2 regions of the Rahnella sp. BIGb0236 genome follow, and region 1 is predicted to be linked to the other one. Evidence: predicted binding sites of a transcription regulator. Region 1 holds the regulator's gene; the other holds the start of a gene.
The links. Region 1 encodes ArgR, which controls arginine synthesis, uptake and breakdown. Its sites were predicted from a motif close to ANTGAATAAAAATACANT; they were not measured.

Region 2: a site for ArgR is predicted at 1,966-1,983, ahead of argC (N-acetyl-gamma-glutamyl-phosphate reductase). Genes of this name have one in related genera too.

What each region holds. Positions count from the first base shown of each region.
Region 1 is NZ_SOAO01000006.1:243,661-248,462, reverse strand. Features, by position in the region: gene mpl (UDP-N-acetylmuramate:L-alanyl-gamma-D-glutamyl-meso-diaminopimelate ligase) at 1-254, shown strand, start outside; gene yhcN (peroxide/acid stress response protein YhcN) at 562-825, opposite strand; gene yhcN (peroxide/acid stress response protein YhcN) at 1,027-1,290, opposite strand; gene argR (transcriptional regulator ArgR) at 1,732-2,202, opposite strand; gene mdh (malate dehydrogenase) at 2,671-3,609, shown strand; gene EDF78_RS14650 (helix-turn-helix transcriptional regulator) at 3,655-3,927, opposite strand; gene EDF78_RS14645 (DNA-binding protein) at 4,582-4,802, shown strand, end outside.
Region 2 is NZ_SOAO01000015.1:102,918-107,719, forward strand. Features, by position in the region: gene ppc (phosphoenolpyruvate carboxylase) at 1-477, opposite strand, end outside; gene argE (acetylornithine deacetylase) at 768-1,919, opposite strand; gene argC (N-acetyl-gamma-glutamyl-phosphate reductase) at 2,058-3,062, shown strand; gene argB (acetylglutamate kinase) at 3,195-3,968, shown strand; gene argH (argininosuccinate lyase) at 4,055-4,802, shown strand, end outside.

The DNA.
Region 1 (4,802 bases):
CTTCGCTGGGGCGCGCCGATGAAGTCTTCCTGTTACAGCCGCAACACATTCCGTGGCAGGTGGCGGAAGTGGCGGAACACTGCATCCAGCCCGCACACTGGAGTGCAGACGTCGATTCACTGGTGGATATGGTGATTAAAGCGTCCCTGCCGGGCGACCATATTCTGGTGATGAGCAATGGTGGCTTCGGCGGTATTCATGGAAAACTGCTGGCGGCACTGGCAGCGAAAGCCGACGCGGCACAACAGATTTAAAACAGCATGCCATGAATGAGAAGCACAGCGCAGGCTGTGCTTTTTTTTGCGTTTCTGGCGGGATGGGTGAAATCTCACGCAAAAAAAAGCCCTCAAAAATTGAGGGCCAAAGGGTGTCGTCGGACAGGACGACGAGGGTATCGTTAGCAAGAGAGTACGGCAGTGGCAGTGTCTGCTCTCTTTCCAGCCTCAACAGCGCCATTTATTTTCGCTGTTTCGTTTCTTCAATCAGTGGCTGTTGAAACCCGGTAACGCTAATTCAATGAATACTCAAACAGTGGCCCGGTTACGGGACTCCCCGGAAATCTTACTGATAGATTTCTGCGGTTGCGTGATAGGCACCGTCGTTATGGGCCTCGATCACGCGGAATGATTTTGCACCTTTAGCATCGGCTTTATCAGACAGTTGCTGGCGGATATCGGTTGGCGCACCGTCAACACCGCTGACGCTGATCACGCCCATTGGTTGCAGGTTTTCTGCCTGTTGATTAGTGATCAGGTTGGCCGCTGAGGCGCCAAAAGACACAGCAGACAGCAGGCTAAGGGCAGCAATAGTTGTAATGATTTTCATGATAATTTCCTGAATTCGCAGACGTTGGTGCATTTTTTCAGAGAGCAACGTCGGTTGAGATTTGGATTCATCAGGACTGTGATATCGGGGTTCAGGCGCGCGTAAAGCGGGCGGGAACGTGATGAGGCAGCGACAAATCCGTCTTATTGCGCAATGCGCGGGCCCGAGTCATTCAGGCCCTTCGCTTCGTTTACCTGAGACTTATTGGTAAATTTCCGCAGTAGCGTGGTAGTTACCTTCTTCACGTACTTCGATCACGCGGAAGGCTTTGGCACCCTGTGCATCGGCTTTATCAGACAGTGCCTGACGGATATCAGAAGGGGCACCGGCAACGCCGCTGACGCTGATCATACCGCGTGGTTGCATATTTGCTGCTTGTTCCTGACTAACAGGTTGTGCTGCAAAAGCGCCAAATGACAGTGCAGAGAGAATGCTTAATGTTGCGATTGTAGTTTTAACGTTCATGATTTTGACCTCGTCGATTTTATTATGTTGGTAATGTCCGGTGCTTCACACCACGGAAATGAGTATACATCTAGTCACTCTAAATATTAATAGTTTGCTAATAGTTATTTGGGTGGTTATCTGTGTCCTATTTGTATTTTTAATAACTAAAAGGAATAAAGAATGGCTATTAAGTGTTCTTTTTGTGTTAATTTTTCGTAAAATCAATAGATTGAGTGAATTTGACTATTTGTGCTCATTTTTGCAGTGAATCACATCGTTGAAATATTTATGTGACGGGAATGTGCGTGTTGTGAAGATCGTTAACAGTGGATCTGACGTGTCTGACGGCATTGAGGGACATAAAAGAAGGGAAGGGCGGAAGAGGAATGAGGCCAGAAACGTGATTCTTCTGACCTCAGGCACAGAATGAAAGCGTGAGGACGGGCAAAATAACTGAGATTACAGTTCCTGCTCAAACAAACTCAGGATCGCATCATGGAGTTGTTTGACGCTAAAGCCGCGTGCAGGCGTGGTGAAGATCGTATCGTCACCGGCGATGGTGCCGAGGATCCCTTCGGATTTCCCCAAAGAATCGAGCAAACGCGCGATCAGCTGTGCGGCACCCGGACTGGTTCTGATCACCACAACGGCGTCGTTATAATCAATATCCAGGACCAGATTTTTCAGCGGACTGGTTGTTGTCGGCACACCAATTTCAGCCGGCAGACAGTACACCATTTCCATTTTGGCATTACGGGTTCTTACGGCACCGAACTTGGTCAGCATCCGTGAGACTTTTGACTGATTGATATTTTCGAAACCGTCATCCTGAAGTGCGACCACAATTTCGCCCTGAGAACTGAATTTCTCTTCCTTCAAAAGCGCCTTGAAGGCTTTGATCAAATCTTCCTGTTTAGCAGGATTACGCATTTTGCACCCTGGTCTCTGTATCGTTGTTGGGTTGATTATGCAGATAATTGCATTTTTATGCAACACGGGTCAACGACGCAGATCGCGAATTCTGCATCCAGCAAGGAATGTCAGCGTCATGCTTTACAGCGGCAGGTAATGAATATGCCAAAATTGTGCATTGCCTGTTACTTCGGGTGCGCAACGGGCGGTTTGGCTGATGATCTCGATTCAGCTCTCACATTGGAGCGAATTTAACCATTTATTAACCTGGTGGGTTTTGTGGTGCTACTTTTAATGGTGTAGCTTCCCGACAAAAAGCCATAAAAGACAGTAAAAAGGTGACGTTAGAGAGTTTATTTACTTTCTAAACGACCCACCTCAGATTCTCTGCAAGTGAGCGATTGTTTTTAACAGCATAAGTGATTAAGGTCACACTAAAAATAAATCCACGACACTTATAAGTTAATGATAAAAAAGGAGTATAGGATGAAAGTTGCAGTTCTAGGTGCTGCGGGCGGTATCGGTCAGGCCCTCGCACTTCTGCTCAAGACCCAGCTACCTTCCGGTTCCGAACTCTCATTATATGATATCGCGCCGGTTACTCCGGGTGTCGCCGTCGATCTCAGTCATATCCCGACTGCGGTCAACATTAAAGGGTTCTGTGGTGAGGATGCCACCCCGGCGCTGGAAGGCGCTGATATCGTCCTGATTTCCGCAGGTGTGGCGCGTAAGCCGGGAATGGATCGCTCCGATCTTTTTAACGTAAACGCCGGGATCGTCCGCAATCTGATCCAACAGGTTGCCACGACGTGTCCAAAAGCCTGCATTGGTGTGATCACCAACCCGGTCAATACCACTGTGGCGATCGCGGCTGAAGTCCTGAAGAACGCGGGCGTATACGATAAAAACAAACTGTTTGGCGTCACCACGCTGGACGCCATTCGCTCAAATACTTTTGTGGCTGAACTTAAGGGTAAACAACCCGAAGCGATCGACGTGCCGGTGATTGGCGGCCATTCCGGCGTGACCATTCTGCCTTTATTGTCTCAGATCCCGGATGTGTCATTCAGTGAAAGCGAAATCGCTGCGCTGACCAAACGTATTCAGAACGCCGGAACGGAAGTGGTGGAAGCCAAAGCCGGTGGCGGTTCTGCGACCCTGTCGATGGGTCAGGCTGCGGCGCGTTTCGGTTTATCGCTGGTACGTGCCATGCAAGGCGAAAGCAATGTTGTGGAATGTGCCTATGTGGAAGGTAAAGGCGAATATGCTCGATTCTTCGCCCAGCCCGTCCTGTTAGGTAAAAATGGTATCGCAGAGCTCATCGATATTGGCAAGCTCAGCGCCTTTGAACAGCAGTCACTGGATTCAATGCTGGATATCCTGCGTAAAGATATCGAGCTGGGTGAACAGTTTATTAATCACTGATTTTTGCAATAAAGCCGCCGGATACCTGGCGGCTTTTGCTTTCTGCTAATCGTGTTTTTCTCCTGGTACGCGGCAACGGCGCTCAATAATCTGAAACGTTTTCGGGTCATAGTAACGGCTTGGCCAGATAAGCGAAGGGTGTATGCCCAGCGCGCCTGCAATCAGGATTTCGCCTTTCGGCCATGGTCGTGATAGCGCATTAGAAAGTGTGGAAGAACTCAGCCCCGCAGAGCGTGATACCGCTGCAAGCGTGGTGCCTTTTTTTCTCAGTGCGGCAATGATGTCCGCCTGATGCCAGTCCTCAGTCCTTATCGTCATGATGTCATCCTTATCAAAATGGGTTTCACTCGTTCATTTTTAAAATATCGGTTATGAGATCTTTTTCTCCATTTATATATATTCCATCAATGTTTCCTAAAAATCTTCATCTGCCTTATTTAGAAAATACCTTCTTCTTTTAATTAAGACAAACAAGTAAATTAATTTTGATTTTTGTGATTCATGACTATGTATCATTATTTTTTTGAACAAAATTAAAATGAACCCTTTAATGACATGCTGTTTTTTCGATCAAATGCATTTTCTATATCAATGAGTTATCTTTTATTGTGTTCTTTCAATAATGTTTAACGACGCTGTTTTTTCTGATTTAAAGTGGGGTTGTCTGTTTCTTGTTGTTTTATAAGGGGTTTTAATTTAATCTTCTTTTGAAATTTTTATTTCTTTCTGAATAATGGTTTTTAATGAACTCATCAGCGTGTTGATAAACATTATTCATGGAAGCTTTTAAATACAGCTGTAGACTCATTCCTGAAAATTGAATATCTTCTTTCTGTTAATAGACGTTTCTCTAACTGGCTCGTGTTAATCTCCTTTTTAAATAAATACGCATTTATAGAAAGTAGCGGGATTAACGACATAGATTTATAACAACGATCTTTCTTATGGGTATGTAAGAAAACAAGGAATGTTATGAAAAAAGAGTGGTTTGCAGCAAAGGAATTAATTGGAAAGCAAGGTCTCCCGACGTCTACACAAGGTGTGCATGGAATGGCTCGCAGGTTATGCTGGATTAAACGTCGCAGAAGAGGTGTACAAGGGCGCGCGGTGGAATATCACATCGACAGTTTGCCTGGAAATACCGCGGCGACGTTGGCGATGAATGAACATTCCGCGGAGTATGTGTATACGTC
Region 2 (4,802 bases), on a different contig from region 1:
TTGTTTGAGGCAGTTATTCACTTCCACCAGTTTGTGGATCAGCGTGCGGCGGGCAATTTCTGTCGGGTGCGCGGTCAGCACCAGTTCGATAGAAAGCTGGTCAACGGCATCACGTAACTGCTGGTCAGAGAGATTTTTGGATTTCAGGCGATCGAACAATTGGGCCAGCGCTTCAGGATTGCTGGCGGCTTCGCCGTGCGGCGAAATGCTGTGATATTGCTCAGCCACGTTGGCTAAGTTCAGAAACTGGCTAAAAGCACGGGCAACAGGCAGCAGCTCATCATTAGAGAGATTTTGCAGCGTTGACAGCAACTCCTGTCGATCCGCTTCGTTTCCGGCGCGGGAGGATTTCGACAGCTTACGGATTTTCTCAACACGATCCAGGATATGTTCTCCCAACGTATCTTTGATCGTGTCGCCCAGCAATTTACCTAAGGTACTGACATTACTTCGCATTGCGGAATATTGTTCGTTCATATTACCTCTGACCCGTTCTCTCGTTTAATTTTTATATTCTGTAAATAACTTTCACCCGTCAGGCATTCTTGCCCCGTTCACCCTGCCAACCTGGCCACACTTTTTAAATTCAGCCCCTGTTTTAACCCAAAAACCCCCGATCACTCACGTGAAAAATGGTCTTTTTGGCCATGTCGCTGAAATTTAATTACAACCGCGACGATATCAGTTTGGCTAATCGCACGTTTGTACAGTATCAAAGGGCGCCCGTGAGCGCCCTGATTGTTTCTTCATCAATCCGACATTCAGGATCAGTGATAACAGAAGTGATGAACGACCTGAGAAATCAGCTCGCGAGTCGGTTTAATGAACGCCGTATCAATATATTCATCTGGCTGATGCGCCTGATCGATAGAACCCGGCCCCAGCACCAGCGTCGGACACAGTTCCTGAATAAACGGCGCTTCGGTGCAGTAGTTAACGATTTCCGTTTCCACACCTAACAGCTTCTCAACCACCTGCACCAGCGGGTGATCCGGCGGACATTCATAGCCCGGGATCGGCGGATGCAGTTCTTCAATCACAATACGTCCCGGCCAGCGTTCGCTGACCGGTGCCAGCGCTTCATTCAGCAGACCGTCAATGTCGGTGAGTGTCAGACCCGGCAGCGGCCGGATATCCATATGCATTTCGCAACACGCGCAGATACGGTTTGGCGCATCGCCGCCGTTAATGTAACCAAAGTTCATGGTCGGGTACGGGATGACGAAACCACTGTGGTTGTAACGGGTTTTCAGCGTATTGCGCAGCGTCATTAAATGGGTAATCGATTCGTGCATCAGCTCAATCGCGTTCACGCCGCGCGACGGATCGCTGGAATGGCCGGACTGACCGGTGATACGAATGGCATTGGACAGATGGCCTTTATGCGCACGAACCGGCTTGAGGGAGGTCGGTTCGCCGATGATCGCGCAGTCAGGACGAATGCTGGCGTTTTTGGAGAAATAGCTGGCACCGGCCATGGTGGTTTCTTCATCGGCGGTCGCCAGAATATACAGCGGTTTAGTCAGTTTGGTCAGATCGACATCGCGCAGTGAATCGAGGATAAAGGCGAAGAAACCTTTCATGTCGGCAGTGCCCAGACCATAGAGCTTATTTTCATGCTCGGTCAGGGTGAAAGGATCACGTGTCCAGCGGCCGTCATCGAACGGAACGGTGTCGGTATGACCGGCCAGTAACAGACCGCCCGCACCTGTACCGGTACTGGCTAACATATTGAATTTATGGCGCGTTCCTGGAACGGGTTGCACTTCGACGTTGAAGCCTAAATCACCGAACCAGCCTGCCAGTAAATTGATTAACGTCTCATTGCTCTGGTCCAGTGCAGCGTCTGTGGCGCTGATGGAAGGGGTTGCGATTAACGCCCGGTAGAGCTCAATAAAAGGAGGTAATTTCATCTTCACTGTTGACAGCCTTTAGTTAGGGTAGTATTCATATTCATGCAATAATTGTGAATAAAAATACAATAAGCCAGCGCGTAAGGAAACCGGAAAAAATTCATCCGGCCCCTACCCAAAAAATTGAGAAGGTGAACAAGCCCTATGTTGAATACGCTGATTGTTGGTGCCACAGGCTATGCCGGTGCTGAACTCGCTGCATACCTGAATCGCCACCCACATATGAACATAACCGGTTTAACGGTTTCAGCGCAAAGTGCAGATGCAGGAAAATTGCTTTCTGATTTGCATCCTCAATTAAAAGGCATCGTCGATCTGCCGGTCCGGCCGCTGACCGACGTGGCGGAAGCCGCAAAAGGCGTCGATGTGGTGTTTCTGGCGACGGCGCATGAAGTCAGCCACGATTTAGCGCCGCAGTTCCTGGCGGCGGGCTGCGTGGTCTTCGATCTCTCCGGTGCCTTCCGTGTCAGCAAACCTGAGTTTTACACCGAATTTTACGGCTTTGAGCATCAGCATACCGATTTGCTGGATAAAGCCGTGTACGGCCTGGCCGAATGGCAGGCGGACAAATTAAAAGACGCACAGCTGATTGCCGTCCCGGGTTGCTACCCGACTGCGTCACAGCTGGCGCTCAAACCCCTTATCGAAAATGGGTTGCTCAACGACAGCCAGTGGCCGGTGATCAACGCCACCAGCGGCGTCAGCGGCGCGGGCCGTAAAGCCACGCTGGGCAACAGCTTCTGTGAAGTCAGCCTTCAGCCTTACAAATTGTTCAATCATCGTCATCATCCTGAAATTGTCGAGCATCTTGGGGTGCCGGTGATTTTCACTCCGCATCTGGGTAATTTCCCGCGCGGTATTCTGGCGACCATCACCTGCCGTCTGAAGGCCGGTGTGACGGAGCAGGACGTGGCGGAAGCTTTCCATAATGCCTATCACGATAAACCGCTGGTGCGCTTGTACACCAAAGGCGTTCCGGCGCTGAAAGACGTGGTCGGCCTGCCGTTCTGCGATATCGGTTTTGCGGTGAAAGGTGAGCATCTGATTGTGGTCGCGACGGAAGATAACGTTCTGAAAGGCGCGTCTGCACAGGCGGTTCAGTGCATGAATATCCGTTTCGGTTTCCCTGAGACGCAGTCACTGCTTTAACCCTCCGTCAGATTGTCAGTAAACAGAAAACAACCGCCCCTGAGCGTTTATTCAGACGCGCAGGGGTGGTAGATTGAATCAAAACCTATTGTTATTAATTAACATTCTCAACCGGTCGGGGCGCGAACAGCTATGAATCCGTTAGTCATCAAGTTAGGTGGTGTGTTGCTGGACAATGAAGAAGCACTTGAGCGCCTGTTCATGGCGGTTGTGGCTTATCGTCAGGAATATCACCGCCCGCTGGTCATTGTTCACGGTGGCGGCTGCCTGGTTGATGAGCTGATGAAAAAGCTGAATCTGCCGGTGGTGAAAAAAGCCGGTCTGCGTGTGACTCCGGCGGATCAGATTGACATCATTACTGGCGCGCTCGCGGGCAGCGCCAACAAAACCCTGCTGGCCTGGGCGGTCAAAAACCACATCAATGCGGTGGGGCTGTCTCTGGCGGACGGCGGCACGGTCAGCGTGACGCAACTGGATGAATCACTGGGCTATGTCGGTAAAGCCGAAGCCGGTAATCCGGCGCTGATCAACACGCTGCACGGTGCAGGCTACCTGCCGATTGTCAGCTCTATCGGTATCACCGCTGCCGGTGAACTGATGAACGTCAATGCCGATCAGGCGGCGACGGCGCTGGCGGCCACGCTGGGCGCGGATCTGATCCTGCTGTCTGATGTGAGCGGTATTCTCGATGGCAAAGGCCAGCGCATTCCTGAGATGAGTGCGGAGAAAGCCGAACAGCTTATCGATCAGGGGATTATCACTGACGGCATGATCGTCAAAGTTCACGCTGCGCTGGACGCCGCACGTTCTCTCGGACGTCCGGTCGATATCGCCAGCTGGCGTCACGCCGAGCAATTGCCGGCATTGTTTAACGGCGTCGCGATCGGCACACGCATTTTGGCGTAACGCATCGTCCGGCGTATCCGGTACACACTTTTGTCAGGGCGCAGCAGAGTGCGCCCTTTTGCATAAAAAATTTCAGGAGCAGGAAAATGGCACTTTGGGGCGGACGTTTTACTCAGGCAGCGGATCAGCGGTTTAAAGAACTGAATGACTCATTGCGTTTCGATTACCGGCTGGCAGAGCAGGACATCGTCGGTTCCGTGGCCTGGTCCAAAGCGCTGGTGACCGTCAACGTTTTAACGGCTGACGAGCAAATTCAGCTGGAAGAGGCGCTGACCGTTCTGCTGGAAGAAGTCCGTGCCAACCCGCGCGCTATTTTAGCCAGCGATGCAGAAGATATTCACAGCTGGGTTGAAGGCAAACTGATCGACAAAGTCGGCAATCTCGGTAAGAAACTGCATACCGGCCGCAGCCGTAACGATCAGGTCGCGACTGACATTAAACTGTGGTGCAAAGCGCAGGTCGTGGAACTGGGCGACGCGCTGCATCATTTACAGCAGGCGTTGGTCGCCACTGCCGAAGCCAATCAGGACGCGGTGATGCCGGGTTACACCCACCTGCAACGCGCGCAGCCGGTGACGTTTGCGCACTGGTGCATGGCGTATGTCGAAATGCTGGCGCGTGATGAAAGCCGCCTGAAAGATACCCTGACCCGTCTGGACGTCAGCCCGCTGGGATGTGGCGCGCTGGCCGGTACCGCGTATCCGATGGATCGCGAACAGCTGGCAGGCTGGTTAGGTTTCGCTTCCGCGACCCGCAACAGCCTCGACAGCGTGTCTGACCGCGACCATGTTCTTGAACTGCTGTCCAACGCGGCGATCAGCATGGTTCACCTTT